DNA from 2 places in the Stenotrophomonas sp. YJH_SMC_43 genome. Region 2 is predicted to be linked to the other one. Evidence: predicted binding sites of a transcription regulator. Region 2 holds the regulator's gene; the other holds the start of a gene.
What was found. Region 2 encodes FliA, which starts transcription of late flagellar genes. Its sites were predicted from a motif close to TAAAGTTTNNCNNNCNNNGGCCGATAA; they were not measured.
Positions count from the first base shown of each region.

Region 1: a site for FliA is predicted at 7,507-7,533, ahead of AC5QAH_RS15090 (methyl-accepting chemotaxis protein). Genes of this name have one in related genera too.

Region 1 covers NZ_JCAFVQ010000003.1:634,506-650,345, reverse strand. The annotation lists gene AC5QAH_RS15140 (GIY-YIG nuclease family protein) at 1-177, shown strand, start outside; gene AC5QAH_RS15135 (hypothetical protein) at 185-328, opposite strand; gene AC5QAH_RS15130 (LysR substrate-binding domain-containing protein) at 427-1,326, shown strand; gene AC5QAH_RS15125 (ABC transporter substrate-binding protein) at 1,418-2,134, opposite strand; gene AC5QAH_RS15120 (carotenoid oxygenase family protein) at 2,197-3,720, opposite strand; gene AC5QAH_RS15115 (DUF2141 domain-containing protein) at 3,746-4,168, opposite strand; gene AC5QAH_RS15110 (sensor histidine kinase) at 4,325-5,425, shown strand; gene AC5QAH_RS15105 (response regulator transcription factor) at 5,422-6,060, shown strand; gene AC5QAH_RS15100 (VOC family protein) at 6,083-6,454, shown strand; gene AC5QAH_RS15095 (arylamine N-acetyltransferase family protein) at 6,520-7,359, opposite strand; gene AC5QAH_RS15090 (methyl-accepting chemotaxis protein) at 7,562-10,102, shown strand; gene AC5QAH_RS15085 (PepSY domain-containing protein) at 10,224-12,746, opposite strand; gene AC5QAH_RS15080 (TlpA family protein disulfide reductase) at 13,446-14,009, opposite strand; gene AC5QAH_RS15075 (protein-disulfide reductase DsbD family protein) at 14,006-15,840, opposite strand, start outside.
Region 2 covers NZ_JCAFVQ010000001.1:1,297,223-1,313,062, forward strand. The annotation lists gene flhB (flagellar biosynthesis protein FlhB) at 1-886, shown strand, start outside; gene flhA (flagellar biosynthesis protein FlhA) at 931-2,991, shown strand; gene flhF (flagellar biosynthesis GTPase FlhF) at 3,137-4,765, shown strand; gene AC5QAH_RS06105 (MinD/ParA family ATP-binding protein) at 4,752-5,639, shown strand; gene AC5QAH_RS06110 (RNA polymerase sigma factor FliA) at 5,636-6,379, shown strand; gene cheY (chemotaxis response regulator CheY) at 6,437-6,829, shown strand; gene AC5QAH_RS06120 (protein phosphatase CheZ) at 6,829-7,434, shown strand; gene AC5QAH_RS06125 (chemotaxis protein CheA) at 7,437-9,269, shown strand; gene AC5QAH_RS06130 (flagellar motor protein) at 9,371-10,111, shown strand; gene motD (flagellar motor protein MotD) at 10,113-11,129, shown strand; gene AC5QAH_RS06140 (ParA family protein) at 11,134-11,916, shown strand; gene AC5QAH_RS06145 (chemotaxis protein CheW) at 11,913-13,124, shown strand; gene AC5QAH_RS06150 (STAS domain-containing protein) at 13,294-13,602, shown strand; gene AC5QAH_RS06155 (response regulator) at 13,599-13,964, shown strand; gene AC5QAH_RS06160 (chemotaxis protein CheA) at 14,010-15,840, shown strand, end outside.

The DNA of each region.
Region 1 (15,840 bases), on a different contig from region 2:
CGCATGGACCAGCTGCACGACTGGGCTGCGGTGCAACTTCCGGAGGAGGAAGGCCTGCGGCTGCCCAGTGGCCCCGGCGAGCGCGCGCTGCGTGACACCCTCGACGGTTGTGGGGCATTGGATATCGATCCGATCCCGTGGCTGCCTGAACACGTCCAACGCTGGTACGCAGGGTGAGGAGCGTTCAACGGGTTCTCGGCGGCTGAACAGGCGCAGCCGGTTGCTGCGCGCACTGCGGGGCAGGTGTGGAAGGGCTGGCCAGCTGGCGTGCCAGCTCGGTGCTGGCCACGTGGCCCTGCAGGAACAACAAGCCGCCGAAGATGTTCATGAGCGTGCCTCCACTTGAGTGGATTGCACGATACGGGCAGCATGGGCGGGCAAAAAGCGACATTTCCGCAAGCGTGCCTTGAGAGGAATTCAAGCCTGATGTCCCGCCCACCGCTCCATGCCCTGCAGGGTTTCGTGGCCGCCGCCCGGCTCGGCAACCTGTCGCGCGCGGCGGCGTCGATGAACCTGACCGTCAGCGCGCTCAGCCATCAGATGCGGCAGCTGGAAGAACGGCTCGGGCAGCCGCTGCTGATCCGCCAGCCGCGTGGTGTCACCCTCACCCTGGAGGGCCAGCGCCTGCTCGACCAGGTGGGTCCGCATCTGGATGCGATCAACGAAGCCTTCCAGCCCTATGCCGCACGTGCCGAGCACGTGCTGACGATCAGCGCAGTACCGTCGATGGCGTCGGCCTGGCTGGTGCCGCGCCTGGGTCACTTCGTGGCAGAGCACCCACAGATCGAGATCAACCTGCAGTCGAGTGAACGCCTGATTGATTTCGAGCGGCAGCGCCAGTTCGACGCCGCGCTGCGGCTGGGCAGCGGGCAATGGCCAGGTCTGGTGGTGGAGCCGCTGTTCGACGAATGGCTGCTGCCAATGGCGAGCCCGGCGCTGATCGAACGCATGGGAGGCGTCGACCGTGTGCCGTTGACCCAGTGGCCGCTGCTGGGTGATCCGGACGGGGCATGGGGCGCCTGGTTCGCGTTGAGCGGGCAGAGCCCGCCGTCGCGCTTCGTGGCGGTGCTGGATGATTCGGAGGCGCACCATCGCGCCGCTCTGGATGGCGTGGGCGTGGCCCTCGGGCGGGTGACGCGGGCGCGGCTGCTGCTGGATTCGGGCCAGTTGGTCGCGCTGTCCAGCCAGCGCCTGAAGACCGACTGGCCACATTGGCTGGTGTACCCGCAGCGCTCGGCCAGCCATCGTGGCTTCCTCGCGTTCCGCGACTGGCTGCACGCGCAGGCCGCCGAGCACGTGCGGCACATGGCAGACGCGCATCTGTAGCGTGGCGCGGTGCTCGATCTTGCATCTGTAGAGTCGAACCATGCTCGACTGGTCTTTCGAAGAAGCAGTCGAGCATGGCCCGACTCTACAGTCACCGCACCAGCGTGACTGCCTGCCCGGCACGCGCGAACGCTTCGCCCAGCAAGGGACCGGTCTTGATCGCTTCCACCTCGTCGAACAGCGTCTGCAGTGCCTCGGCTGGGCGCGACGCTGGCGCCGCCACGGCCTGCTGGATCGCGGTGAAACGGTCGGCCAGCACGCGATGGCCGGGATGCGCCTGTGCCCAGGCCACCAGCGGCTGGCGCACGCCGGCGGCGGCATCCAGACGCTGCTGATCGAACAGGGTGATGGCCGCCGCCGAGGTCTCCGCCCGCTCGATCGTGGCGTTGCGCAGTTCACGGCTCAGGAACAGGTCATAGGCCGCGCCACGCCCCACCGCGATGCGCAGCCCTTCGCGGTCGAGGTCGGCCACCTGCTGCGCAGGGCTGTCCTCGCGAACCAGATAGGTGCCTTCGATCTCCACGTACGGGGCACTGAAGGCGATGCGGTCGGTGCGTGCCGGATCGATGGCCAGGAAAGCCAGGTCCCAGCCGTCTTCGCCCGCTGCGGCAACCACCGAGGCTGCGGCATCGTGGCAGGTGAAGCGTGCCTGCACCCCCATCCGTTGCGCCAATGCGGTAGCCAGTTCCAGCGAGGGGCCGCGCGGTGAGCGCGCATCGCCCTGTGCCAGCACCGGGTTGCCCAGGTTGATCGCCACGCGCAGGAAACCGTGCGGTGCCAGCGTACTTCGATGGTCGGCCAAGGACATGCAGGACTCCACGGGGCAGGGGAGACCCAGCATGCCAACAACGGTGTCCGCGTAGCGTGGACTCAGCCGTGCGCGGCGAAAGTGCCGTGGAAGCCCAGTGGCACCGCATACGGCAGCCAGGCCTGTGCCAGCGGGCCGTCATCCACATGGCGCGCATCCAGCACCGCCAGGCCACTGCGCTTGTTGACCGGGTCAAGCAGGGTGCCGATCAGCCAGCCATCGTCAGCTTCGCGGCTGCCCGGGCGCGGTACGAACACATGCTCTTCGGCCATGATGTCCGGCCCGTAGTTCCACCGCTGGCGGCGCCCGCGATCGATGTCGAACGCAGCCACGGCGTTGAAGTACGGTGCGGTGGTCGGGCCGTCGATGGTCGGCGCATACAGCCGTGCGCCACGTGTGTTCGTCGAGCGCGGGTCGAACAACGGGAACTCCACCGCGCTGATGCCCAACGTCTCCCAGCGGGCCTGTCCACGACGCAGGTCCAGATGCAGCTCGACCAGGCTGGCGCCACTGTTGGCCGCATGTGCACCGTCACCGGCCATCGCTTCCTTCATCGGCGAGCGCGCCTCGTTGATGTCGTCATGGCGTACTGCGCGCAGCACGATGCCGCCATCGCGGGTGAACGCGTCGCCGAAGTGATAGATCGCCGCGAACGGGGCCTCGAACCATTGCGCCTTGTCCGGCGCATCCTTGGCGACCACCGCGATACGCACAGGACGCTGCGGTGCGAACTGCATGCGCTCGAAGAAGCTGCCACCTGCGCCGGTGAAATCGAACGGCATCATGACGAACACCAGGTGCTGGTCGGTCATCGCGAAGGCATGCAGGTAGCCATGCTCGGGTGTTTCGATCACATTGGCGCTGCGCAGCTGGCCGTCCGCACCGATGTGCCAGACCAGCAGGCCATGGCCCCCCATCAGGCTGATCGAGCCGAAGTTCCAGAGGCTGCCGTCGCGATCGGTCAGCGGGTGCGCCGAGAACGGCAGCGCGGCCAGGTCCGGGCGCCAGGTGACCGGGCCGAGCGTCTGCAGCGAATCGGGGTCCACTTCGAACGCAGAACCGGATTCGCACAGCGCGAACAGGCGGCCATTGATCATCGTCACCGAGGTGTTGGCCACGTTGGCATCATCGTTGTTGCGTACCGCCAGCGCACCGGGAACGCTGGTGCCGGCAGCCGGATACTGGAAGCGGCCGGCCTTCTGTTCACGGGTGAATTTCGGCGTGGCGACCATGCGCCCGTGATGGGTCAGGCTGCCATCACCATTGAAACGCCAGCCATGCACCATGCCGTCGCCGTCGAACCAGTGGTCGTAGCGGAAGCCATCGCGCTCGGTCCACGCCGGGCCGTTGCGGTACAGCGTACCGGCCAGGCCTGACGGCAGCTTTCCCTGCAGCTGCACGGTGGCCGGGCCGAGGCTTTCGCTGCCGACGCTGCGCCAGCCGAGCAGCCAGGGGTGTTCCTGCATACCCTGCGCGAACCGCGCCGGGTCGCCGGCGAAGGCGGGAGCGCTGCGCAGCGCGGTGGCGCCCAGGGCCAGGCAGGCACTGCTGCTGAGCAAGGTACGAAGGAAGCGGCGACGGTCCATGGTGGCCTCGGGTCTGGATGCGGAATCAGCGCAGGGTGATGTCGATGGCGGCGCCAGCGGCTGGCACGTTGACGCGTGCTTCGTCGAAGGTCGGCTTGCGCATCACCTGCGGGTTGTTGCTGAAGCCGTAGCCTTCCACCGGCATGCCGACCAGGTTGGTGTCGAGCTTGCCGTTGTCGTTCTCGTCGTGGGTGAGCAGCACGGCATAGCTGCCGGCCGGTATACCCTTGAACGTGAAGTGAGCGCTGTCGCCGCTGGGCGCCGCCTGCTGGGCCTGCACCGGCTTGGCCTTGCCGTCCCAGGCGGCAGCGCTGTCGACCAGCGCAACGCGCAGGGTGCCGCTCTGCGCGTGGACGTCGTGCACGGTCACGGCCAGGTCGGCGGCGTGGGCACTGGCGGCCAGGGCCAGTGCAGTCAGGGCGGTGCTGAGCAGGGCGGTGCGGATCATGGCAGTGGCTCCGGAAGTGTGTGTGGCGGTGTGGCGCCAGTCTGGGTGGCGCGGTGCACGGGGTTCAGGGCCAGTGGTCATCGATTCGACGTGCCAGAAGTCACTTTCTGCGCTGGACCCATTGCCGCCGGCGTGTGCGGCGGTCAGCATCTGGCCATGCCCAGCCTGTTCCGCCATCTCTTGCGTCCTCTCAGCCTTGCCGGCCTGGTTACCGTGCTGGCGGTGGGCCTGTCGTTCGCTGTACAGCGCAACGGTGCCGGGCTGAGCCTGCTGCTGCTTGCCGTGTTCCTGTTGCTGTTCGTGGTGCACGGCTGGGCGTCGATGCCATCCCGCGTGCGCGCCGTCGCTGCGGTGTTGCAGGCGCTGCTGGCGGTTGCGCTGGTTGCGCTGCAGCCGCGTACCGGAACTGCTCCGGTGCTGCTGGTGGTGCTGGTCGCACAGCTGGCCGAGCACTGGCCGCCGCGCTTCGTGCTGGGCGTTGCGCTGCTGGCCAACCTGGCGGTGTATGCCGCGCTGCGCCACAGCGGCTTCAGCCAGCCGCTGCTGGTCGTGCTGCTCTATGGCGGCTTCCAGGCCTTCGCCGCACTGACCGCCCACTATGCCCGCAGCACGGCGCTGGCCCGCGATGACCTGGCCCGGGTCAACGCCGACCTGCTGGCTACCCGCGCGCTGCTGGCCGACAGCGCACGCGATGCCGAGCGCCTGCGCCTGGCGCGTGAGCTGCACGATGTGGCTGGGCACAAGCTCACCGCGATGCGGCTCAACCTGCGCGCCCTGGCCGCTGACCCAGCACTGGCCGGCCGCGAGGGACTGGTGCTGGTGGAACGGTTGTCCGGCGAGTTGCTGGCCGACATCCGCCAGGTGGTGCAATCGATGCGCGATGATCGCGGCCTCGATCTGGCCACCGCACTGCATGCGCTGGCCGCACCCTTCCCACGACCAAAGCTGCAGCTGCAGATCGGCGACGGGGTGCGCGTGGCTGACCCGTTGATGGCCGAGACCGTGCTGCGGCTGGTGCAGGAAGCCCTGACCAACGCCGCCCGCCACGGCAATGCAGACACCGTCTGGCTGACGATCAGTGAAGAGGATTCCCGGTTGCGTATCGATATCCGCGATGACGGCCAGCGCGCCGAACGCATCCGCGAGGGCAATGGCATCGCCGGCATGCGCGAGCGCCTGGCGGCCGTACAGGGGCGTTTGGAGCTGGCGCGAACCGCACAGGGCGGCATGCACCTGACCGCATGGTTGCCGGCATGAGTGGCGCCGCGATCCGCGTTGCCCTGGCCGATGACCAGGCGCTGGTGCGTGCGGGTCTGCGCGCGCTGCTGCAGGGCCTGGGGGTAGACGTGGTGCTGGAGGCCGAAGAGGGCCAGGCGCTGCTGGACGCGTTGGCTGCCCAGCGCGTGGATGTGGTGCTCAGTGACATCCGCATGCCCGGGATGGACGGCATCGAGGCACTGCGCCAGCTGCGCGCGCGCGGTGATGCCACGCCGTGCCTGCTGCTGACCACCTTCGATGAAAGTGATCTGCTGCTGCGTGCCAGCGAGGCCGGCGCACAGGGCTTCCTGCTCAAGGACGCCGTGCCCGCAGACCTGCGTGAAGCGATCGAGCGCGTCGCCGCGGGTGAAACCCTGCTGTTGCCGGTCAGCACCGAGCCGGTGCGCGCCCGTTACCGCTTCCACGACGAAGCACCGCCCACCGATACCTTCGGGGAACGCGAAGTGGCGATCCTGCGCCTGCTGGCCGGGGGATACAGCAACAAGGAAATCGCGCGCAGCCTGTTCCTGGCCGAAGGCACGGTGAAGAACTACGTGTCGGCCATACTCGACAAGCTGGGCACTCGCGATCGCACCCGTGCAGTGCTGAAGGCGATTACCCTGCGCATCATCTGAGTGGACCGAGCAAGGCGTGCCAGTGAACCCGATCCTGCATGTGGAAATCCCGGCCAGTGACCTGGACCGGGCCATCACGTTCTACCAGCGGTGGCTGCAGGTCGCGGTGGACGAACCTATCGTGCTGCACGACTGCCGGATGGCCTACCTGCCGTTCTCCGATGACGCCGCCGGTGCCAGCATTGCGCTGGTGCACGGCGCGGACTACCGGCCCTCCGAGCAGGGCGCCCGCATCTACATCGGCGTCGATGACCTGGATGCGAGCCTCGACCGTGCACTGCAATCGGGAGCTGAGCTGCGCTTCGGCCCGGCCGACGCGGGTGACTGGCGTGTGGCCGAGATCCGCGACAGCGAAGGCAACCGCATTGCGCTGCAGGCGCGCGCAGCTCTGTAGAGCCGAGCCCACGCTCGGCTGCTGTTGGCCCAGCCGCTCCAGCTCAGCCGAGCATGGGCTCGGCCCTACAAGGTCGCGGCGCGCGAGCGCTGCAGCCAGTCATTGATGGCCGGGTCCAGTCGCGGGTCGTCCGGCAGCTGCATGCCGAAGCGCTGCTGCAGCACGTCACGCACATCACCCACATCATGCAGCGGTCGCTTGTCCGGCGCCTGCCCGGGGCGGTACTCGGTGTAGTTGCCGCTGCCGATGGTACGGCGCCAGTCCGGTCCGGTCAGCGACACGCGTAGCTGGCCCGGGAAGCTGGAATCGGGGTGGGTGCATACGTACCAGTTGCCCACCACGTTGTCGATCGGTGCAGGCGCCTGCAGATCGAAGCGGTACATCGCCCGCCAGCCGTCGCTGGATTCGGCTGACAGCACGAAGTCGCCCTCGTCAGGCAGACGCTGCAGCAGGTAGCGCTCATGCGGCGTGGCCTGCGGCTGCGCATCGTGCAGCCGCAGCGGCACGGTCGGGGTCAGGCTGCCGAAACCGGCATCCACCAGCCAGTCGTCCCCATCCACATGCACGCGCAGCAGCAGATGGGTACGCGCGGTCAGTTCGCCGTCATGCGCTGCCAGCAGCACGCGCGCACTCAGCGGCTGCGCATCAAAGCCCAGTGCCTGCAGCAGGGCCAGCAGGCCGCCATTGAGTTCGAAGCAGTAACCACCGCGGCGGTCGTCAAGCAGCTTGCGTTGCACGCTGTCCAGGTCGATCGGCACCGCGTCGCGCAGCAGGCAGCTGAGGGTCTCGAAGGGCAGCAGTGCGTTGTGGCGCTGCTGCAGCAGGGTCAGGCCGGCCAGGGTCCGCGGTGGCGGCGCATCCAGCTGCAGGCGTTGCAGGTAGCGGGGGACATCGAGCGTCGTCATGGAGACACCGGGCGGGGAGGAACGTCCACTGTGCTCCCCCAACCGTGGTTGAGGTCAAGCGCGGTGCCCGTGTCATGCCCCCGTCGCTTGCACCCTGTACAAAGGCCGCGTCCACCCGCGACCGGGGGACCCGGACGAAGAAGGCGCTAAAGTTGCCCTGAATCCGGCCGATACAGGTGCGTCTTTCCGCCTGGAGTCTGTCATGTCGGCCGTTGTCCCCCACCTCCGGTCCCTGCGCACGCGCCTTGCCGCGTTGCACTCGGCGTCCCCCGGCCTGCTGCGCTGGCTGCAGCCGCATCGGCTCAGCGTGGCCAACAAGCTCAAGGCGACCCTGTGGGTCTGTGGCCTGGGCCTGGTCGCGATCGCCGCTGTCTACGCCTGGACCGGCCATGCCAACGCACTGGCTGCGCGCAGCCAGGCCAGCTACCAGCGCGGCAGCGATCTGGCAGCCAGCCTGTCCACGCGGGTGGCCGAAGCGCGTCGCCTGCAGACCCAGTATGCACGCAGTTTCGATGATGCCGACCGCGCGCAGCTGCTGGCCACGCAGAAGGCACTGCAGGTCGATCTGCAGGCGCTGCGCGCGACGCCGATGGATACTGGCCGGCGCAAGGCCCTGCAGGCGCTGACCGAAGCCGCCGACGCGTTCTCGCAGGGTGTGGCCGCCCTGTTCGAACGTGTCGACGAGATGGGTCGTGGTGATGCCGGCCTCGCCGCGCAGCTGCAGCAGGCCGCCGATACCCTGCAGGTACAGGTGGATGCGCTGCAGCGGCCGTCGTTGGCGTTGTCACTGCAGAAGATGCGAAGGCAGGAGGCACTGCTGCTGCTCGACGGTGACTCCACTCACGCCGACCGCGCCAGCGAGGAAAAGCTGCCGTTCGACCTCGCGCTGGCGGGCCTTCCCGCAGATGCGCAGGACACCCTGCGCACCGGGATGGATGCGTATCAGGCCGCATTGCTGGGGTATACCGCTGCCCGCGTCGGCCTGGATGTGGAAGCGCAGTCGCTGCTGGATACCGCCGCGGGCGTAGCACCGGCGCTGGCCGCCTTCCAGCAGGCGCAGGTGGCGGCGCTGGCCACGGCGCAGGCGCGCCAGCAGGCCGGCGCACGCACGATGAGCGTGCTGTTCGCACTGACCCTGCTGCTGGTGGCCGGCGTGCTGATCACCAGCCTGATGCTGGTGCTCCGTGCGGTGCGCCAGCCGATCCAGGACACCCTGCGTTTCGCCAGCGATATCGCTGACGACCGCCTCGACACCACCCTGCGCGTCTACAACGCCAATGATGAGATCGGCCAGCTGGCCCAGCGCCTGGTCGACATGCAGCAGCGCCTGCGTGCGCGCATCGAGACCGAGCGTGCCGTGGCGCGCGGCAATACCCGGGTGCGCCAGGCATTGGACAGCGCGCAGACCGGGCTGATGGTGATTGATGCGGAAGGGCAGGTCGCCTACGCCAATCCGGCGCTGCTGGAGCAGCTTGACCTCCAGGTTGAAGATCTGGTGGCGAGCGATGCGGTGCGCCTGCATCCGGCACTGGCCAGCCTGGCCGGTGTGCGCCAGCGCGAGGAGCGCGAGATCGGCCATGCAGGGGTGCGCTACCAGCTGATTGCCAACGCCATCATCGACGAAGGTCACTTCCTTGGTGTGGCGGTGGAGTGGCGCAGCCGTGCGCTGGAAACCCTGTTGGAAACCGAAGTGGCCGCACTGGTCGACGCCGCCGCGCACGGCGACCTGCACGGGCGCATCGCGCTGGAGGGAAAGCAGGGCTTTGTGCGTACGTTGTCGACCAGCATCAATCGCCTGTTGACCACCTTCGAGACCAACCTCGGCGATCTGCAGGCGCTTCTGGCCGCGCTGGCCCGCGGCGACCTCAGCGTGCGCATGGAAGGTGAGCTGCAAGGCGTGTTCGCACGCATGCGCGACGATGCCAACGCCACCGTCGCGCAACTGGGCCGCATCGTCACCCGCATCCAGCACGCCACGTCCAGCCTGGATGCCGGCGTTGGCGAGATCGTTGCCGGTCACCATGACCTGTCGCAGCGTACCGAACAGCAGGCGGCCAACCTGGAAGAGACGGCGGCGTCGATGCACGAGCTGACCGATACCGTTGGCCGCAATGCTGATGCCGCGGGCCGTGCCGACGTGCTGGTCAAGGGCGCGGCGGCAGTGGCCCAGCGCGGTGGCGAGGCCGTTGGCCAGGTGGTCGCGACCATGCAGGGCATCAGCGAGGCCTCGCGACGGATCGGCGACATCACCCAGCTGATCGATGGCATCGCTTTCCAGACCAACATTCTCGCGCTGAATGCTGCGGTGGAAGCCGCGCGCGCGGGCGAGCAGGGCCGCAGCTTCGCCGTGGTGGCCGCAGAAGTGCGCCTGCTGGCACAACGCAGCGCGGAGGCGGCCAAACAGATCAAGGGCCTGATCGAGGATTCGGTGGCGCGTGTGGGCCAGGGCAACCAGCAGGCCGAACAGGCCGGCACCACGATGGGCGAGATTGTCGGCAGCGTGCAGCAACTGGCGGATCTGCTGGCCGGTATCCGCAGCGCGTCGCAGGACCAGCATGCCGGCATCGCCCAGGTGAACCAGACCATCGTGCAGATGGAAGCCAGTACCCAGCGCAACGCCAGCCTGGTGGAAGAGGCGGGTGCTTCGACAGCGCAGATGCAGGCGCAGGTGCATGCGCTGGCGGAAGCGGTGGGCGCGTTCCGTCTGCAGTCGATGCCAGAGGCGCGCGCTGCGGCGGCCTAGCCTGCGGTTCCTTGTCGGCTGGCCGGGAATCAGCCGAGCGTCGGCTCGGCTCTACATCGGCTGCAGGCACACTGTAGAGCCGAGCCCATGCTCGGCTCAGGCCAATGCGCGCTGGCAGGAATCAATACACGTCGCGGCGGTAGCGGCCGTTCTCCAGCAGTGTTTCCACCGCCTCATCACCGAGTGCTTCACGCAGTACCTGGTCCACGCCTTCGGCCATGCCCTGCAGCGAACCGCACACGTGGATGACTGCACCACGCTGCATCCAGTTGCGCAGGGCATCGGCCGCCGCACGCAGGCGATCCTGTACATAGCCACCGTCGCCATCGCGCGAGAACGCCAGGTCCACCCGCGCGAGATGACCATTGGCCTGCCAGGCCTCGATCTCGTCGGCGAACAGGAAGTCATGCGCGCGCTGGCGTTCGCCGAACAGCAGCCAGTGCCCGTGCTCGCCTGCATGCGCGGCTTCGCGCAACAGGCTGCGCAGGCCCGCGATGCCGGTGCCGTTGCCGATCAGCACCATCGGTGCACCGGCGACGCGGTGGAACCCGGGATTGCGGTGCACGCGGGCGACGAGACTGGCACCGATCGGTGCATGCAGCGACAGCCAGCCCGAGCCGAGCCCGGCGCGGCCCGTGTCGTCGTGCACCAGTCGTACCACCAGTTCCACCGCGCCATCCTCGGTGCACGAGGCGATGGAATATTCGCGTCCGGGCAGCATCGGCAGCCCTGCCAGCCACAGGCACGGATCCTGTACCGCCAGCGCAGCATCGGCATCCGGCAGTTCGCGTTCGCTGGCCAGCGCCAACAGCGTGCGCGGCTGGCCGTCGATCAGCAGTGGCTGCAGGGGATCCAGCCCATGTGCCTTCAGCACCGCGCCGGCATGCCGCGCGTTGTGCCGGGGCGCGATATGCAGGATGTCGCCCGCCTGCCACTGCACCTCGGCCGGTGGCGCAAGACAGATGCGCCAGATGGCGCCGCCCACGCTGCCCGGGTTGAGCCGGTCGCGGCCGAGCAGCCGCCACTCATGCATCTGCGTGGCCGCCGGCAGCACGCTGTCATCGGTGGCGATGCCGGTCAGCGCGCCCAGCTGCAGCTGCCATTGGCGCAGCGCCGCGACCGAGGCGGCATCGACTTCGATGCGGTCGAACAACGGGCGCGCGCCGTTGCCGAGCAGCCAGCCATCAACCTGGCGGCCGAAGCCGCAGTAGTGCGGGTACTGTCGATCACCCAGCGCCAGCAGTCCAAACTGCAGGCCTGACAGGTCGAGTGTCTGTGCCATCAGCCGTCGTGCAGCACCTCGCGCCGCATCCGGTGGTTCGCCATCGCCGAAGGTGCTCAGTACCAACAGCGCCTGCGCGGTGCGTGCCAGCTGCACGGCATCGACGCGGGCCAGCGGCAGCACCTGCACCGCATGACCGGATGCCTGCAGCTGCGCGGCTGCGCGCCATGCGAGTTGTTCGCCCAGTCCGCTCTGGCTGGCATGCACCACCAGCCACGGCGTGCCACCGCCATCGGCAGGCGTTGCTGGCAGCGACTGGCGCAGGCCACGCGCAGCGCGCTGGCTGCGTCGGCGGTCCAGATAGAGCATCCAGCCGGTGATGAAGAACAGGCTCATGCCCAAACTGCTGAGCATCACCACGACACGCCCGGGCACGCCGAAGTAGCTGCCCGAGTGGAGCGCGAACACGCTGGTGGCCAGCTGCGCGCCGACGCCCTGGCGTGCATAGGGGCGGGCATCGAGTGTGGCACCCGTGCCCGGGTCGAGCTGCAGCAGATCATGCGCGCGGTCATGCTGGCCGCCGCGCTGCGACGGATCACCGGCCATCACGCGTACATTCAGTGCCTGCCCGGGCTTCTCCGGCAGGCGCAGGTCGATGTAGCCGGTGCGCACGCCGGGCAGTGCGTACAGCGTGGCTTCGACGCGTTCCAGGTTCAGGGCGGCACCGGTGGCGATCTTGTGCTTGGCGGCCGGTGCGACGCCAAGCAGGGTGTTGGCGGCGCTGCGATACCAGTCGAAGGACCACCACAGGCCGGTCAGCGCACTCATCAGGTAGATCAGCAGCACCCACGTGCCGACCACCGAGTGCAGGCTCCACAGGAAGCCACGGCCGCTGCGCTTCCACTCCACCGCCAACCAGCTGCGCCAGTGCCACCAGCGTCGCGGCCAGCGCAGATAGAGTCCGGACAGGGTGAAGAACAGTAGCGCGATGGCGCAGCTGCCGGTGATCCATTTGCCACGCTCGCCGGCGGCGAGGTGGCGATGCAGGTCCTCGACGAAATCGAAGAACGCCTGCCCGCGCAGGGCGCTGAATCGTTCGCCGCTGTACGGATCGAAGTAGACCCAGTGTTCCTTGCCGCCGGCGAAGCGTGCCACCGAGGGCCGTTGCCCGGTGGCATCCACACGCAGGCGCTGCAGCGGGCGTTCACTGCCGGCCTGCAGCAGCGGCACCAGTTCGCTCAGTGCAAGTGGAAGCTGGCCATCGGCATGGTGCTCGGCAATCTCGGCGAAGCCGGGATTGGCGGCGCGCAACAGCTCGTCCTCGAAGGACAGTACGGCGCCGCTGAGGCCCATTACGGCCAGTACGGCACCGGCGGTGATGCCCAGCAGCCAGTGCAGTTGGAACAGGACGTTCTTGAACATCGAAGGAGGAGGGCCCGGAAGGCTGCCGCCCGCATCCTGCGCAACAGCAAATGAGAATTAGTCGCGGAATTCTCCGTGGCGGAGGGGCTACGGTCAAGGAGGGTTTTGTTGCAGGGCTTTGCAGCCCTGCACCCGCTACAAGCCGGAGCAACGTCAACGTCAAAAGCTGGCTTTCCGTGGGCTGGCGGGGTGGGTCCGGTTGAGGGGGACGCTGCAAGTACGTCCATGTAAGCTCGGTCGCCGCTTGCTCGTGTGCGCTGTCCTGCGCACACGGCAAGACCAGGGTTGGGCGTCCTGCCCAACCCGCCCGAGGCATGCCTCGGGCCCATGCGGCTCACGCCCCCTCAACCGGACCCACCCCGCCTTCGACAGTTTTCCGCGATCTGTCGGAACGGCGTTCTGCTTTGGTGGGTGCCGACCGTTGGTCGGCACGGGGTCTGATTCTGTTCTGAATATCGATATCTGACAGATGTGTCGACCAAGGTCGACACCTACCAACAGCCGCGAAGATCTGTCAGAGGTGGGGCGGTGTCGGAGTGCGGGGTGTCAGCCGCATGGATGCGGCTGCCAAGCTTACAGGGACGTACTTGCAGCGTCCCCGCACTCCGACATCGCCCCGCCAACCCGCGGAACGCCCGCTTTGGCTGTTGGCGTTGCATTGAGCCGGGTGCAGGGCTGCAAGCCCTGCAAAAAGCCCCCTCACTTCACCCAGCTGTCGATCTCGCCGTGGGCGAATGGTCCCAGCTTTGCCTTCACCAGCCGCCCTTGTGCATCGAACAGCACGCTGTAGGGAAGCAGGCCCTGTGTATTGCCCAGCTGCACGCTGGCATCGCGCAGCCCCGGGGTCTCGATCACGATCGGGTAATCCACCGGGACACGCTGCAGGAAACCGCGCACGTCTTCCGGGGTATCCAGTGCCAGGCCCAGCACCTGCACGCCGTTGTCGCCCTGGGCATGGGCGAAGCGGGCAAGCTCCGGCATTTCTTCCACGCACGGAGCGCACCAGCTGGCCCAGACATTGATCAACAGCGGGCGACCGGCAGCGTGCTGGCGCAGGTCCAGCGGCCGGCCATCAAGATCGGGCAGCGACAATGCGGGCAGGCTGTCGCCAACCTGCAAGGCGGGTGCCGCAGCCGCAACGGCGGGCGCCGCTGGCATGGCCTCAGGCGCAGCCGGCGCAGGAGCCAATCGATGCCCGGCCCACAGTCCAAGGCCGGCGGCCAGCACCGCTGTCCACAGCAGCGCTGGCCGTTGCCACTTCATCGTGCGGTGCGCAGCAGCGCTTCCTCGACCACCGCCTGGGTCAGCAGGGTCGGCAGCACGGTCGGCGGTGCGCCCGGGCCGTACACGACGTACAGCGGCACGCCCACGGCCTTGTGCTCTTCCAGGAACGTGGTGATCTGCGGATCGACGTTGGTGTAGTCCCCGCGCATGTACACCGCGTTGGTGCGCTTGAGCAGTTCCTTGAACTCCGGCCGCGACAGCACGGCGCGCTCGTTGGCCTTGCAGCTCACGCACCAGTCGGCGGTCATGTTCACGAACACCACGCGGTTGTCGGCGCGCAGGCGGTCCAGCAACTGCGGCGAGTACTCGACCACGTTGTCGCTGGCGGCCTGTGCGGCGCGTGCCGGCGGTGCCAGCTGGGTCACGCCCCAGGCGGGAACCAGTGCACCGATCGCCAGCAGCACGCCGAGCAGGGTCACTGCACGCGAACCAGTCCAGCGGTTGCGCTCGAATAGCCACAGGCCGAAGGCCAGCAGCAGCAGGCCACCCAGCACCAGCGCCATGCCGTCCACGCCACGCTGCTTGCCCAGCACCCACAGCAGCCACAGCGCGGTGGCGTACATCGGGAAGGCCAGCACGTGCTTGAGCGTCTCCATCCACGGGCCCGGCTTGGGCAGGCGGCGCGCCAGTGCCGGCACGAAGCCGATCAGCAGGAACGGCAGCGCCAGGCCCAGGCCGAGGAACAGGAACACGGTCATCGCCTTCAGCGGCGGGGCAATGAACGCGTAGGCAATCGCGCCGCCCATGAACGGGCCGACGCAGGCACTGCCGACCACGCAGGCCAACGCACCGGTGAAGAAATCACCGGCCGGGCCACTGCGGCTGGCCAGCGACTGGCCGAGGTTGCCGATGCCGCCGCCGAGGGTGAACACGCCGGACAGGCTCAGGCCCACCGCGAACATGATGTAGGCCAGCACCGCGACCACGCCCGGGTGCTGCAGCTGGAAGCCGATGCCGACGGCGTTGCCGATCGCGCGCAGGCCGACCATCAACGCGCCGATCACCGCGAACGCGACCAGTACGCCCAACGTGTACCAGAGGGCGTGGCTGCGCGCGCGCTGCGGGCTTTCGCCACTCTGCGCCAGGCTCAGCACCTTCAGCGAGAGGATCGGCAGCACGCAGGGCATCAGGTTCAGTACCAGGCCACCGGCCAGGGCCAGCAGCAGCACCCAAACGAACGAACGGTCCGGATTCGGCGTGGTCGCCGGTGGGCGCGTGCGCAGGGCGTTGTCACCGCGCGCATCGGCAGCGAACTCATCGCCGTTTTCGGCGCCTGCAACGGCCGGGGTGCTGGCATCCGTATTGGGCACCGTCGGCAGCAGGCGCAACGGGGCGCCGTTGGCGGCTTCGCGTGGTGCGCCGCTGGCGGTAGGCAGCGGACTGATCACCTCGTTGCGCGGCGGCGACTGATCGGTGCTGGCGTTGATCTTGCCGGCCGGGATCAACAGCTTCACCCGGCGGGTCATCGGCGGGTAGCAGATGCCATCGGTCTGGCAGCCCTGGAACGTCACCACCAGGGTGCTGTCGACCGCATCGGCGACGGCGCGGCGCAGCGGCAGCGGCACTTCCACCTGGTTGAAGTAGACCGAGACATCGCCGAAATGCTCGTCGCGATGCGACTGTGCGGCCGGCCAGCGCAGCTTGTCGGCCAGCACGCCGGTGCTGCCGTCCAGCTTCACCGAAGTGCGGTCGCGATACAGGTAGTAGCCCGGCGCCGGGCTGAAGCGCAGCAGCAGGGTGTTGCCGTCACTGGCGATGGCATCGAAGCCGAACGCCTGCTCCGAAGGAAGCGGCAGCGCCTGGCTGTTGC
Region 2 (15,840 bases):
CTTCGGCGACCTGCTGCTGCAGTTCATGCTGGTGATCGCGCCGCTGGTGCTGGTCTGCCTGCTGGCCAGTTTCGTCGCACCTCTGGTGATGGGTGGCCTGCGCTGGTCGCAGAAGGCGTTGCTGCCCGACATCAACCGCATGAACCCGATGAGCGGGCTCAAGCGCCTGTATGGCCCGGAGGCCATCGCCGAGTTCACCAAATCGCTGCTGCGCGTGGCCTTCGTCGGTGTCGCCGCCGGGCTGGTGGTCTGGACCGGTTTCGACACCCTGCGCGGGCTGATCCACCACCCGCTGGAGACGGCCATCACCGACGGCCTCGGCTTCACCCTGCGCCTGCTGCTGGCCACCGCCGGTGCGATGCTGGTGCTGGCCGCCATCGACGCGCCGTACCAGCGCTGGAACTGGATGCGCAAGCTGAAGATGACCCGTGAAGAGCTGCGCCGGGAAATGAAGGAAAGCGAGGGCAGCCCCGAGGTGAAGGGCCGCATCCGCCAGCTGCAGCAGCAGATGGCCAACCGCCGGATGATGGAGGCGGTACCCACCGCCGACGTGGTGGTGGTCAACCCCACCCACTACGCGGTGGCCCTGAAGTACGAAGGTGGTGCCATGAACGCCCCGACCGTGGTTGCGCTGGGCGTGGACGAGACCGCCCTGCGCATCCGTGAAGTGGCCGACGGCAACAAGGTGGCGATCGTCTCTGCCCCGCCTTTGGCACGCGCCTTGTATCGGGAAGGCCAACTCGGAAAGGAAATCCCCGTGAGACTGTATTCGGCCGTCGCCCAGGTCCTGTCCTACGTCTACCAGCTGCGCGCCTGGCGCACTGGCCCGATGCCGGACGCCCCGCACATCCAGGTGGATGAATTCGGCAAGGGAGGCCGCCCGTGAGCGCCCAGCCCTCCACCGGTTTCAACACCCGCCGCGCTCTGGAAATGATCCGCCAGGGCCTTGGCGCGCCGCTGATCGTGCTGGCCCTGCTGGCCATGGTTGTGGTCCCGCTGGCCGCACCGGTGCTTGATGCGCTGTTCACCTTCAACATCGCCATCTCGCTGATGGTGCTGCTGGCGGTGGTCTACGTGAAGCGCCCGCTGGACTTCACCATCTTCCCGATCGTGCTGCTGATCACCACCATGCTGCGGCTGGCGCTGAACGTAGCCTCCACCCGCGTCATCCTGCTCAACGGCCAGAACGGCCACGATGCGGCCGGCAAGGTGATCGCCGCCTTCGGCGAATTCGTGATCGGCGGCAACTACGCGGTCGGCATCGTGGTGTTCGCGATCCTCACCATCATCAACTTCGTGGTGATCACCAAGGGCGCCGGCCGCGTCTCGGAAGTGACCGCGCGCTTCATCCTGGACGCGATGCCCGGCAAGCAGATGGCGATCGACGCCGACCTCAACGCCGGTTTGCTGACGCGTGAAGAAGCCAAGCTGCGCCGTGAAGAAGTCCGCGAGGAAGCCGACTTCTACGGCGCAATGGACGGCGCCAGCAAGTTCATCCGCGGCGACGCCATCGCCGGCATCCTGATCCTGTTCATCAACATGCTTGGCGGCCTGGCCGTAGGCGTGCTCCAGCATGGCATGCCGTTCGGCGACGCCGCCGCCACCTACACCCTGCTCTCCATCGGTGACGGCCTGGTGGCGCAGCTGCCGGCGCTGCTGGTCTCCAGCGCGGTGGCGATGCTGGTCACCCGCGCCTCGCGCTCGCAGGACATGGCCCAGGCCATGACCGGCCAGGTGTTCGGCCAGTACCGCGCGCTGGCGATCACCGCCGGCATCATCGGCGTGGTCGGCCTGGTGCCGGGCATGCCCAACGTCGCTTTCCTGACGCTGTCCGCGATCCTCGGCTTCATCGCCTGGAAGGTCTACCGCAAGGGCAAGGCCGCGGCCACCGACCCGGCAGCCGCAGGCAATGACGCCGCCGCGCTCAACGCACTGGGTCGCCCGGCCGCACCGGCGCCCACCGCCGAACTGAGCTGGGACGAGCTGCGCCCGGTCGATCCACTGGGCCTGGAGGTCGGCTATCGGTTGATCCCGCTGGTGGACGCCAACCAGGGCGGCGAACTGATGGCGCGCATCAAGGGCGTGCGCCGCAAGCTGACCCAGGACGTCGGCTTCCTGATCCCGTCGGTGCACATCCGCGACAACCTGGAACTGCCGGCCAACGGCTATCGCGTGCTGGTGCACGGCGTGCCGGTGGCCACCGCCGAGATCCACCCCGACCGGGAACTGGCCCTGGACCCGGGCAGCGCGCTCGGCGCACTGGAGGGCATTGCCGGCAAGGATCCCGCGTTCGGCCTGGATGCCACCTGGATCCAGCCGCACCAGCGCGCCCAGGCCGAAACGCTGGGCTACACGGTGGTCGACCCGGCCACCGTGGTCGCCACCCATCTGTCGCACCTGATCCGCGAACACGCACCCGAGCTGCTCGGCCATGAGGAAGTGCAGCACCTGCTGGCCAACCTGGCCAAGAGCGCGCCCAAGCTCGTCGAAGATCTGACGCCGAAGGCGCTGCCGCTGTCGGCGGTGGTGCGCGTGCTGCAGAACCTGCTGGTCGAGCGCATTCCGATCCGCCAGCTGCGCAAGATCGCCGAGGCACTGGTCGAACATGCGCCCAGCAGCCAGGACCCGGCCGTGCTGACCGCCGCGGTGCGCACCGCACTGGGCCGCTTCATCGTGCAGGAGATCGCCGGAATGTCGGCGGAGCTGCCGGTGTTCACCCTCAACCCGCAATTGGAACGTGTCTTGCAGGAGTCCACGCAGGGCAACGGCGCCGCGCTGGAACCCGGACTCGCAGAGCGACTGCACCAGAGCCTGGCCGAATGTGTCAGCAAGCAGGAAGCGCGAAACGAGCCGGCGGTCGTGCTGGTACCGGGCCCGGTGCGCGCCGCGCTGGCGCGCCTGGTCCGCCACAGCGTCCCGTCGCTGTCGGTCCTGGCCTACAGCGAGGTGCCGGAGGACAAGCGACTGAAGCTGGTCGGAACGATCAGCTGACGCCGCCCACCGATGCGCCAGAAAACAGACACCACTTTCAAACCAACGCAACAGATAGACACCAAGGGGAACCCGCACCGTGCAGACCACCGACCACCCGAGTTCTCCGACCGCCACCCCGCCGTCTTCGTCCCGTGACCACAGCATGAAAATCAAACGATTCGTCGCCGCCGACATGCGCTCGGCCATGAACCTGGTGCGCAAGGAACATGGTCCTGACGCCGTGATCCTGTCCAACCGCCGGATCGAGGAAGGCATCGAGATCGTCGCCGCCGCGAACTATGACGAGAGCGCCGTGCAGCGTGCACTGGAAGCCTCGCGCCGTGACGTGGCACCGCCGCCGGCACCCAAGCCGCGCACCGCCGCCGATGCCGTCATTGCCGCAGTCACCCGCCGTCGCAGCAACACCCCCGCTCCGGAACCGGTTGCCGCGACCACCTCGGCCGTGGCCGCCCTCGCCCGCGCCGCGGTCGGTGCCACCGGCCGTACCCTGGACAGCGCCGACGAGATCGTGCCGACCCGCGGCAGCACCGGCTTCGCCGCGACCCTGGCCCGCGCTGCCGTCAACGAACCGGCGCTGCCCGAACAGATCTTCGCCCCGTTCGCCGAGGCCATCGTTGCACCGGCATCGGCACCGGCCGCCAGCGCGCCAGCCAACCGTGCCCGCTTCCAGGTCGACCCGCCGCACGAGATGCATCACGAAAGCGCGGCCCCCGCCGTGCAGCCGCCGCCGCTGCCGGGCGCGGCTCCGACCGAAGCACAGCCGGAGATCGCCGCCAGCGAACCGGCAGTGGCCGACGCCGTCATCGAAACCTCGCCGGAGCCCACCCTCGCCCCGGCCCCGGTGCTGACCGTGGTCGCCCAGGACGACGCCGAGATCCGCCAGCTGCGCCAGGAAGTGGCCGGCATGCGCCAGGTGATCGAGCGCGAGATGAACCGCTTCACCGACGAGCGCCTGCGTGGCTGCCCGGTGCGCGCCACCGCGCTGGACCTGATGGACGAGTACGGTTTCGACGCCGGCCTGGCCCGCGACGTGGCCATGCAGATCCCGCTGGAGACCGAAGCCCACCGTGGCCGTGGCCTGATGCTGGGGCTGATCTCGCGCAAGCTGCCGATCGCCCCGGTCGACCCGCTGGAGGAAGGCGGCGTGATTGCCCTCGTCGGCCCGACCGGCGCCGGCAAGACCACCACCATCGCCAAGCTGGCCTCGCGCTTCGCCGAGAAGCACGCCCCGCGTGACGTCGCCCTGGTGACCACCGATACCACCCGCATCGGCGCCCGCGAGCAGCTGTACGGCTACGGCCGCCAGCTCGGCATCGCCGTGCACGAGGCCAACAGCGGCACCGACCTGGACCAGCTGCTGGAACGCCTGAAGGACTACAAGCTGGTACTGATCGACACCGCCGGCCTGGGCCCGCGCGACCGCGCACTGGCCGCCCAGCTGCAGTGGCTGCGCGCCGCCCGCCAGGTGCGCACCCTGCTGGTGCTTCCGGCCAACACCAGCTTCGGCGACATGGACGAGGTGGTCCGCCGCTTCGGCGCCGCCAACCTGCAGGGCCTGGTGCTGAGCAAGCTGGACGAGACCGGCCGCTTCGGCAACGCCCTGTCGGTGGCCGTGGACCACGCCCTGCCGATCACCTGGGTGACCGATGGCCAGGACGTTCCGGACGACCTGCACCGGGCCAGTGCAGCCAATCTTGTACTTCGCCTTGAAGATTTGCGCCGAGCGGCCGATATGCCCTGCAACCCGGAGTTGAACCATGCCGTCGCGTGAGTACGCCAAGCTGACCAAGACCTTCCCGCTGTCGGCCACCCGCAGCGAGCCGCTCGGCCCTGTGCGCACCATCGCCGTCACCGGCGGCAAGGGCGGTGTGGGCAAGACCAATGTCTCGGCCAACCTGGCCGTGGCACTGGCCGGCATGGGCAAGCGCACGCTGCTGCTGGACGCCGACCTCGGCCTGGCCAACATCGACGTGATCCTGGGGCTGAACCCCACCTTCACGCTGGCCGACCTGGTCGCCGGCCGCTGCTCGCTGGACGATGTGATCGTCGAAGGCCCGAACGGCGTGCTGGTGGTCCCGGCCGCGTCCGGGCGCCGGCACATGGCTGAGCTGGCCCCGGCCGAGCACGTCGGCCTGGTCAACGTGTTCTCCGAACTGGAACGCGAACTGGACATCATGGTGGTGGACACCGCCGCCGGCATCACCGATGGCGTGCTGACCTTCTGCCAGGCCGCGCAGGACACCGTGGTGGTGGTCTGTGACGAGCCGGCCTCGATCACCGACGCCTATGCGCTGATCAAGGTGCTGTCGCGCGAGCGCGGCGTGGACCGCATCCAGGTGGTGGCCAACATGGTGCGCGACCCCAACGAGGGCCGCGTGCTGTACGAAAAGCTGACCCGGGTCTGCGAGAAATTCCTCGCCGATGTCTCGCTGAACTATCTGGGCTGTGTGCCGCAGGATGATTGGCTGCGCCTGTCGGTGCAGCGCCAGCAGCCAGTGGTAAAGGCCTACCCGTCCAGCCCGGCCGCGTTGGCGATCACCGAGATTGCCCGCCGTACCGCACGCTGGCAGGCGCCGACCGAACCGCGCGGCGGCGTTGAGTTCTTCCTCGAGCGTATTCTCAAGCAGCGCGGGGTGGCCGCATGAAAGGCGCAGCCCAGTACCGGGAAGTCCAGCGCACGGCGGCCAACGAGGTCATCGCCCAGCATTCGGACCTGGTGCGGCGCATCGCCCACCACCTGGCCGCACGCCTGCCGGCGAGCGTCGAGGTCGACGACCTGATCCAGGCCGGCATGATGGGACTGATCGAAGCCTCGCGCAGCTATGACGCCGACCAGGGGGCTTCGTTCGAGACCTATGCCTCGATCCGCATCCGCGGTTCGATGATCGATGAGATCCGCCGTGGCGACTGGGTGCCGCGCTCGGTGCACCGCCGTGCACGTGATGCCGCCGCCACCATCCGCCGCCTGGAACAGAGCAGTGGCCGTGCCGCCAGCGCCACCGAAGTGGCCGCCGCGATGGAGATGCCATTGCCCGAGTACCTGCGGCTGATGGAAGACGCTGCCCGTGGCCAGGTGCTGAGTCTTGAATCGCGCATCGAGGACCAGGGCGAGCTGGACACCGTGGCCCAGGGCGGCCCGACCCCGCAGCAGGTGCTGGAGCGCGGCGAGTTCGGCCGCGAGCTGGGCAAGGCCATCGGCCACCTGCCCGAGCGCGAACAGCTGGTGCTCTCGCTGTACTACGAGCAGGAACTGAACCTGAAGGAGATCGGCGCGGTGCTCGGCGTGAGCGAGTCGCGGGTCTGCCAGATCCACGGCCAGGCGGTACTGCGCCTGCGTGGCCGGCTGAAGCTGTTCGAGGCCGCCGACGCCGGCCTCGAAGAATGAACATCCCCGAGGCGGCTGCCCCCGGCCGTCCGGAATGAACAACAAAGGAATTCTGCTTTGAACAAGAACATGCGCATCCTGATCGTCGACGACTTCTCGACCATGCGTCGAATCGTCAAGAACCTGCTGGGCGATCTGGGCTTCACCAATACCGCCGAAGCCGAGGACGGGCATGCCGCGCTGTCGCTGCTGCAGAGCCAGCCGTTCGATTTCGTGGTCACCGACTGGAACATGCCGGTGATGACCGGCATCGAGCTGCTCAAGGCGATCCGTGCCGATGCCAAGCTGAAGACCCTGCCGGTGCTGATGGTCACCGCAGAAGCCAAGCGTGAACAGATCATCGAAGCCGCCCAGAGCGGCGTGAACGGCTACATCATCAAGCCGTTCACCGCGCAGACGCTGGAAGAGAAGCTCGGCAAGATCTTCGAACGCCTGGCGGCCAGCGCCTGATGGATACCACGGTCGACAAGAGCGCCCTCGCCCTGCGCCTGCAGGAGGCCCTGGACGCACTCGAGTCCGGTGACGAAGCCGCCTGGCGGCAGCGCATCGACGGACTGGTCGCGCTGCGCACGCAGCCGATGATGAGTGGGCTCTCGCGGCTGGCCCGCGAACTGGGGCAGGCGCTGGGTGAACTGCCGACCGTGCCGAGCGAAGCCGGGGAACTGGACGATGCCTGCGCGCGCCTGGACCACGTGGTGGCGATGACCGAGCAGGCCACGCACCGCACCCTGGACCTGGCCGAGGAATGCCGCAGCCTGACCGAACAGCTGCGCGCCGAAGGCCTGCAGCCGGGCCAGGACGCGCAGCTCGAGCGCATCCGCCACAACCTGACCGAGATCGCCCTGACCCAGAGCTACCAGGACCTGACCGGGCAGATCATCCGTCGCGTGGTGGGCATCGTCCGCCGCGTGCACGAAGGCTTCGGCGCACTCGGCCTGCCACCGGAACAGCATCGCACCGACCCGGAACTGGCCGGGCCGGCACTGAAGGGACTGGACCGCCACGCGGTCTCGCAGAACGACGCCGACGACCTGTTGTCGGATCTGGGGCTGTAAGCATGAGCGCGGTATCCGACGACATCACTGCCGATTTCATCATCGAGGCACAGGAAATCCTGGATCGCCTCGGCGAACAGCTGGTGTCGCTGGAGCAGGCACCGCAGGACAGCGATCAGCTCAACGCGGTGTTCCGCGGCTATCACACGCTCAAGGGCGGCGCCGGCTTCCTCGGCGTCACCGCCATGGTGGAGCTGTGCCATGCCGCTGAAGAAGCGCTGGGCGCCGCGCGTGCCGGCCAGGCGGTGCTGCAGGCCCATCACTTCGACGCGGCCCAGCAATCGCTGGACTACCTGCAGTCGATGCTGGATGCAGTTTCCTCCGGCACCGAGCCGGGCTATGCGCCGCCGGACTTGATCGCCCAGTTCGACGTGCACGGCGGTGCCGTGGCGGCACCCGCCGCCGCCGCAGCACCCGCCGCGGGTGGCAGCGACCTGATCACCGACGACGAATTCGAGGCCCTGCTCGACCAGCTGCATGGTGGCAACGCGCCGACCGCGGTCGCACCAGCGAAGAAAGCCGACGACGGACTGATCAGCGAAGACGAGTTCGAAGCCCTGCTCGACCAGCTGCACGGTGGCGCCGCACCGGGCACCAAGCCTGTTGCCGCCGTGGCACCGGCGCCGGTTGCAGCCCCGCGCCCGGTCGCCGCACCGGCACCGGTGGCAAAGCCGGCCGCCAAGCCGTTGGCCGAGGCCGAACACACCGTACGCGTAGACACCAAGCGCCTGGACGCGATCGTCAACCTGATCGGCGAACTGGTGCTGTCACGCAATCGGCTCAAGACCCTGCGTGCACGCCTGCGCGATGAAGAATTGGACCGCGCCGTGTCCACACTGGACATCGCCACGGCCCGCCTGCAGTCGGCGGTGATGCGTACCCGCATGCAGCCGGTGGGCAAGGTCTTCTCCCGCTTCCCCAAGGTGGCCCGCGACGTCGCCCGCTCGCTGAAGAAGGAAGTGGACCTGGAACTGATCGGCGCCGAGACCGAGCTCGACCGCAACCTGGTCGAAGCGCTGGCCGACCCGCTGGTGCACCTGGTCCGCAACGCCATCGACCATGGCGTGGAAATGCCCGACCTGCGCGAGGCGCAGGGCAAGCCGCGGATGGGCCACGTGCGGCTTTCGGCGCAGCAGGAAGGTGACTACGTCAGCATCGAGGTGCAGGACGATGGCGCCGGCATCGACCCCGAAAAGCTGCGTGCCAAGGCACGCGAGAAGGGCCTGATCGATCCGGAAGCCGCTGCGCGCCTGAGCAGCGAGGAATGCCTGCACCTGGTGTTCCTGCCCGGCTTCTCGACCAAGCAGCAGGTCACCGACATCTCCGGCCGCGGCGTGGGCATGGACGTGGTGCAGTCACGCATCCGCGAACTGAGCGGCCAGATCCAGATCCAGTCGGAGCTGGGCCGTGGCAGCCGCTTCCTGATCCGCGTGCCGCTGACCCTGGCGATCCTGCCGACCCTGCTGGTGCAGGCCGGTGAGGACGTCTACGCGCTGCCGCTGGCGCGCGTGATGGAAGTGCTGCACGCACCGCGCACGTCGCTGGGCTGGTTCGATGGCCGTGCCGTGCTCGACCGCCGCTCGCACACCCTGCCGCTGGTCGATCTCCGCCAGTGGCTGGATGTGACGCCGGCCGCCTCGCCCCTGCTGACCATCGTGGTGCTGCAGGCCGGCGAAGCGCGCTTCGGGCTGGTCGTGGACCAGGTGCGCGGGCGCGAGGAAGTGGTCATCAAGCCGCTGCCGAAAGCCCTGCGCGGCCTGCGTGGTTATGCAGGTGCAACCTTGATCGGCGATGGTCGCATGGCCTTGATCCTGGACGTGGACGGACTGCGATGACCCCCGCCGGGCGTCGCCCGGCGACCCGAAAACTGTGACTACCGTCTGTACGCGATCTACCGGTGTCTCAAGTCCCATTCATACACGCCGATACCGGAACCATGGATAGACTCAGCCTCATTGGACTCTTTCTCGCCCTGGCCTCGCTGGTCGGTGGCAGCATCCTCAAGGGCGCCGGCCTGGCGTCGTTGTGGTCGCCTGCGGCGTTCGTGATCGTCATCGTCGGCACCGTCGCCGCGATCCTGCTGCATACCTCGCCGGCGGTGTTCAAGCATGCGTTCAAGATCGTGCGCTGGGTCGTGCGCCCGCCGCACAGCGATCGCCGCGAACTGATCCAGCAAATCGTCGAGTGGAGCAACATCGCCCGTCGCCAGGGCCTGCTGGGCCTTGAATCGCAGGTGGAAGCGCAGCAGGACCCGTTCCTGCGCAAGGGCCTGCAGCTGCTGGTGGACGGCGTCGAGCCCGAATCGATGCGGCACATGCTGGAAATCGAACTGGGCAGCCAGGAACACCAGGACCAGGCCGGTGCCAAGGTATTCGAGGCGATGGGCATCTACGCGCCCACGCTGGGCATCATCGGCGCCGTGCTCGGCCTGATCGCGGTGATGAAGAACCTGGCCGACCCGAGCAAGCTGGGCCACGGCATCGCTGCCGCGTTCACCGCCACCATCTACGGCATCGCCTCGGCCAACCTGCTGTTCCTGCCGGTGGCCGCCAAGCTCAAGAGTGTGATCTCGCACAACACCCGCGATCGCGAAATGGTCATCGAAGGCCTGATTTCGATCGCCCAGGGCGAGAACCCGCGCAACATCGAAACCAACCTTTCCGGCTTCCTGCACTGACATGGCCCGCCGCAAGCACCACGAAGAGCACGCCAACCACGAAGCATGGGCGATTCCCTATGCCGACCTGATGACGCTGCTGCTCGCCTTTTTCGTGGTCATGTACGCGATTTCCTCGGTCAACGAGGGCAAGTATCGGATCATGGCCGACGCGCTGACCGATGCCTTCGGCGGCGCACCGCGCACCATCAATCCGGTGCAGGTGGGTAACAAACAGGTGCAGGGGGGCGGCTGGGACAGCCCCTCGGTGATCAAGTCCGGCACCAAGATCGGACCCTCAGCGCCTGCACCGTCGCACGACCCGACCCTGCTGCCATCGATGGCCTCGCAGATGCGCATGCCGGTGTCGGTGCACAACCAGGAGCAGATCGCGCGCGCCGAGCGCCAGCTCAACAGCATCGCCGACCGCCTTACCGCTGCACTGGCGCCGTTGATCGACCGCGGCATGATCAGCGTGCGCCGCACCGAGCTGTGGATCGAAGTCGAGATCAACAGCGACATCCTGTTCCCCACCGGCTCGGCCGCGCTGGACGTGCATGCACGGCAGACCCTGGCCAGCCTGGCCGAGGTGCTGCGTGACGTGCCCAACAGCGTGCGCGTGGAAGGGCACACCGACAATGTACCGATTGCTACCGCCACCTTCCCTTCAAACTGGGAACTGTCGGCCGGCCGCGCGGCCAGCGTGGTGCACCTGTTCGCCGACCAGGGCGTGCAACCGTCGCGGCTGGCGATGGTCGGCTACGGCCAGTTCCGCCCGCGCGAAGAGAACGACAGCGCGCAGGGCCGCAACCGCAACCGTCGGGTGATGGTCATCATCCTGGCCGACACCTCGCATTCGGTGGACCCGCTCGGCCAGCGCCTGAACGCAGCCACCGGTGCCACCCAAAGCACCGACACCGAGCAAGCCGCGGCAACTCCGGCTACCGCCCCCACCTCCCCCATCGCACCGGTGAAGTTGCCGCCGGTGCCGGCTGGCAGCCGCGTCGGCGCCGCCGTTCCCCCGGCAATGAAGGAGTAAACCGATGCGCATCTGGGCAGTCGCCAACCAGAAGGGCGGAGTCGGCAAGACCACCACCACCCTCGCCCTCGGCCGTGGCCTGGCCGCGCTTGGCCATCGCGTGCTGCTGATCGACCTCGATCCGCACGCCTCGCTCAGCCGCGCCTTCGGCGTGCCGGTCGATCCGCCGCCGGCCGGCGTGCTGGAACTGTTCGGCGCACCGCCGGCCGATCTTTCCAGCCTGTGCCATGCCAGCAGCATCCACGGCCTGGACTATGTCTGTGCACAATCCGCGCTGGCCACATTGGAACGCCGCAGCGCCAACCAGCCCGGCCTCGGCCTGGCCCTACAGAACGCGCTTGCCCGCCATCAGGGGCAGCACGACTACATCCTGCTGGACTGCGCACCCACCCTCGGTCTGTTGATGATCAACGCACTGGCCGCGGCCGACCGCCTGATCATTCCCACCCAGGCCGAGCCGCTGGCTCTGCATGGCCTGGAGGGGATGGTCCGCACCGGCGAGATGGTCGAGCGCTCGCGCCGCCGCCCGCTGCCGATCTCGATTCTGCCCACCCTGTTCGACCGCCGCACCCGCGCCGGCAACGAATCGCTGCGCACGATGCAGGATCGTCACGGCACCCGCGTTTGGGAAGACGCCATTCCGATCGACACCCGCATCAGCAATGCCGCAGGCCTGACCCTGCCCAGCGTTGGTGAGGAGTACCCGGGCCGCGGCCTGGCCGCCTATCGCCGCGCACTGAACTGGATCCTCGGTGAGGATGCCCGCGCCCTGGAGCAGGCCGCATGAACAGCACCGGCGTACTGGACGACTATCTGGACGAACTGCTGGGCGAAGCGATCGCTCCGGCCGTCGTGCTTCCAACGCCGGACAGCGTCGCCCCGGCCCCGGCCAGCATATCGCAACCGGACCATGAGCCGACCTGGGATGACCTGCCGGCCGAGGTGATCTACGAAACCGACACCGTCGCCGCGGCGCCTGCCGCGGACAACGCCGCGCTCGAAGCCGCCTTCGAGGCCGCCGCAACGGCCGGGCGCGAACCCACCTGGGACGATCTGCCTGCCGAGGTGATCTACGAAACGGAGACTGTTGCCGTTGCACCGGCAGAGGACGACGCAGCACTGGAGGCCGCCTTCGAGGCCGCCGCAATGCCGGTCGCCGCTCCCGAGCGGGAACCGACCTGGGATGATCTGCCTGACAAGGTGATCCACGAGACGGCCCCGGCCAAGGCCGGCCCGGAGCCCACCTGGGACGACCTGCCCGACGAAGTGATCTACGAGACCGACGCGGCCGACAGCCATCACCTCGCCCACACTGACAGCCCCGGCCTGCAGGCTGCGTTCGAGGCCGCTGCCGGCGGCGCGGATGTCCCCACGCCGCCCCCGGCCGTGGTAGCGCCCCCGGCGCCGCGCCCTGCGCCCGCGCCTGCCCCGGCTGCGCCCGCTGCCGTCGCGCCGCCGCCCCGCGTTGCCGTGGATGCCCCGACCGCCAACCGTCCCGGCACCTGGCAGGAACTGCAGGCACAGGCTCTCCAGCCCGCCAGCAGCCCGCATCCGCAGAACCGCCGCGCCGGCGAGCGCACCTCGCGCTGGCTGCGCCTGCGTTGCGGCACCCAGGCTTATGCGCTGGAACTGCTGAAGGTGCAGGAAGTGGTGCTGCCAGTTCCCCTGCTGCCATTGCGCGGCACCGCACCAGCGATGCTCGGCATCATGAACCTTCGGGGCCAGGTGGTACCGGTGATGGATCTCGGCCTGCACCTGGGTGCGGCCGCTGCCGAAGACGATTCGCAGACCCGCATCGTGGTGCTGGAGGAAGACGGCGAAACCATCGGCCTGCGCGTGTCGGCGGTGGAAGATGTCGCCAACCTTACCGACTCGCAGATCGAGCCGCCTGATACCGCGCGCATCTGCCAGATTTCCAACGACCTGTTCCGTGGCGTCGCCCGGGTCAGTCAGCGTCCGATGATCCTGCTCGACGCCACACGGCTGTTGAGTTGAGTCGGCGCTTTGCGCCGACGCGGTGCCTGTCGGGGACTGCAGGTGCCGATGCGCAGCATTGGCATCTCCCGTCCCCGAACAACACCGCATCGGCGCACCGCGTCGATTCCCCTAAAGAACCCCGCCGGGGTGCCGTTATGGATCACGGAACCGTTTGTCCGGAGCAACGATGAGTACTGTCGAACTGGGTGGGGATCTCGGCATCGAGAGCACCACCGAGCTCAAGAACCGCCTCGCCCCGCTGGTGGCGCAGGCAGGCGAGCTGACCCTGGATGCAAGCCAGGTCGCCCGCATCCACACGGCCGCCGTGCAGGTGCTGTGTGCGTTCGTGCAGGCCCGCCGCGAGGCAGGTCTCGGCACCGGCTTCCACGGTTGCACTGCAACCTTCCGTGACGCCGCGCGCCTGCTGGGCGTCACCCAGGCCCTGGGCCTGGACGTAACCCATGACAACCTGAAATCTGTGGAGAACGCTGCATGAGCGCACGTATCTTGGTGGTGGACGATTCGGCGTCGATGCGCCAGATGGTTTCCTTCGCCCTCACCTCGGCCGGTTTTGCCGTCGAAGAAGCCGAAGACGGCGCGGTCGCGCTCGGTCGCGCCAAGGGCCAGCGCTTCAATGCGGTGGTCACCGACGTCAACATGCCGAACATGGACGGCATCGCGCTGATTCGCGAACTGCGCCAGCTGCCGGACTACAAGTTCACCCCGCTGCTGATGCTGACCACCGAATCGGCCGCCGACAAGAAGTCCGAAGGCAAGGCCGCCGGCGCCACCGGCTGGCTGGTCAAGCCGTTCAATCCCGAACAGCTGGTCGCCACCGTGCAGAAAGTGCTGGGCTGATCGCCCGCCACCGCTCCCCCTCTTCGCTTCCGGACCACCACTGCCATGAGCATGGACCTGCAACGCTTCCACGCCACCTTCTTCGAGGAGAGCCGCGAAGGCCTCGACGCGATGGAGGCTGGCCTGCTGGCCCTGGAATCGGGGCAGCAGGACGCGGAGATCATCAATTCGGTGTTCCGCGCTGCCCACTCGATCAAGGGCGGCGCCGGCACCTTCGGCTTCGATACGATCGCCGGCCTGACCCACGTGCTGGAAACGCTGCTCGATGAACTGCGTGCCGGCAAGCGGGCGCTGGAAGGCCACGCGGTCGACGCCATGCTGTCCTCGGTGGACGTGCTGCGCGCCCTGCTGCGCGAAGCCGAACACGGCCAGGCTGCCGATCCGGCTGCAGTCGCTGCGGTGAAGGCGCGCCTGGAAGCGGTCCTTTCCGGCCAGGCCGCACCGAGCGCCCCCGCTGCCGTCGCGGCCAAGGTGGACGATACGCCGGAAGCCTGGCAGATCGGCTTCACCCCGGCACCGTCGCTGTTCATGAGCGGCAACGACCCGCTGCGCATCATCCGCGAACTGGAGCATCTCGGTTCGCTGCAGGTCGCCGCGCGCATGGAACGCCTGCCCGGCTTCGCCCAGCTCGACCCGCTGGAGGCCCACCTGGCGTGGGATCTGGGCCTGGTCGGCAAGGTGCCGCGCAGCAAGATCGAAGACACCTTCGCCTGGGTACTGGACGACTGCGAACTGGACATCCGTCCGGCCGCACCGCCGAGCCTGGCTACACAGGCGCCCATTGCAACCGCCCCTTCCGCACCGGCTGCCGTCGTACCGGCGGCGCCTGCAGCGCCCGCCACCAGCGGCGGCGCCAGCCAGGAAGCCGAAACCTCGATCCGAGTCAGCGTCGACAAGGTCGATGCGCTGATCAACCTGGTCGGCGAACTGGTCATCACCCAGGCCATGCTCAAGCAGGTCTCGCACGCACTGGACCCGGTCCACGCCGAGAGCCTGTTCGCCGGCCTGGACCAGCTGGAACGCAACACCCGCGACCTGCAGGAAGCCGTGATCGGCGTGCGCATGCTGCCGGTCGATGCGGTGTTCCGCCGCTTCCCGCGCCTGGTCCGCGACCTGTCCAGCCGCCTTGGCAAGCAGGTCCGCCTGCGCACCGTCGGTGAAGGCACGGAACTGGACAAGGGCCTGATCGAAAAGATCGCCGACCCGCTGGTGCACCTGGTGCGCAACTCGATCGACCACGGCCTGGAGATGCCGGACGTGCGTCGCGGCGCGGGCAAGGACGAAACCGGCACCATCACCCTGGCAGCCTCGCATCAGGGCGGCCACATCGTCATCGAAGTCAGCGACGACGGCCGCGGCCTGGACCGCACCAAGATCCTGGCCAAAGCCCACGAACGCGGCCTGGCAGTGCCGGACAATCCTACCGATTCGCAGGTCTGGGACCTGATCTTCCAGCCTGGTTTCTCCACCGCCGATGCAGTCACCGACCTGTCCGGCCGTGGCGTCGGCATGGATGTGGTCCGCCGCAACATCCAGGCGCTGGGTGGCGAGGTGCAGATCGAAAGCAGCCTTGGTAACGGCACCCGCACGCTGATCCGCCTGCCGCTGACCCTGGCCATCCTCGATGGCATGACCGTGGCAGTCGCGGGCGAAACCCTGATCCTGCCGCTGGCCTATGTGCTTGAGGCCCTGCAGCCGCAGGCCGAGGACATCCGCAGCATGGCCGGCGAAGGCCGCGTGCTGCGCGTACGTGGCGAGTACCTGCCGATCCTGTCGCTGAGCGAATACTACGGCTACGGCAACCGTGCACCGGGCAGCGAATCGCTGGTGGTCGTGGTCGAAGGCGATGGCCAGAAGATCGCACTGGAAGTGGACG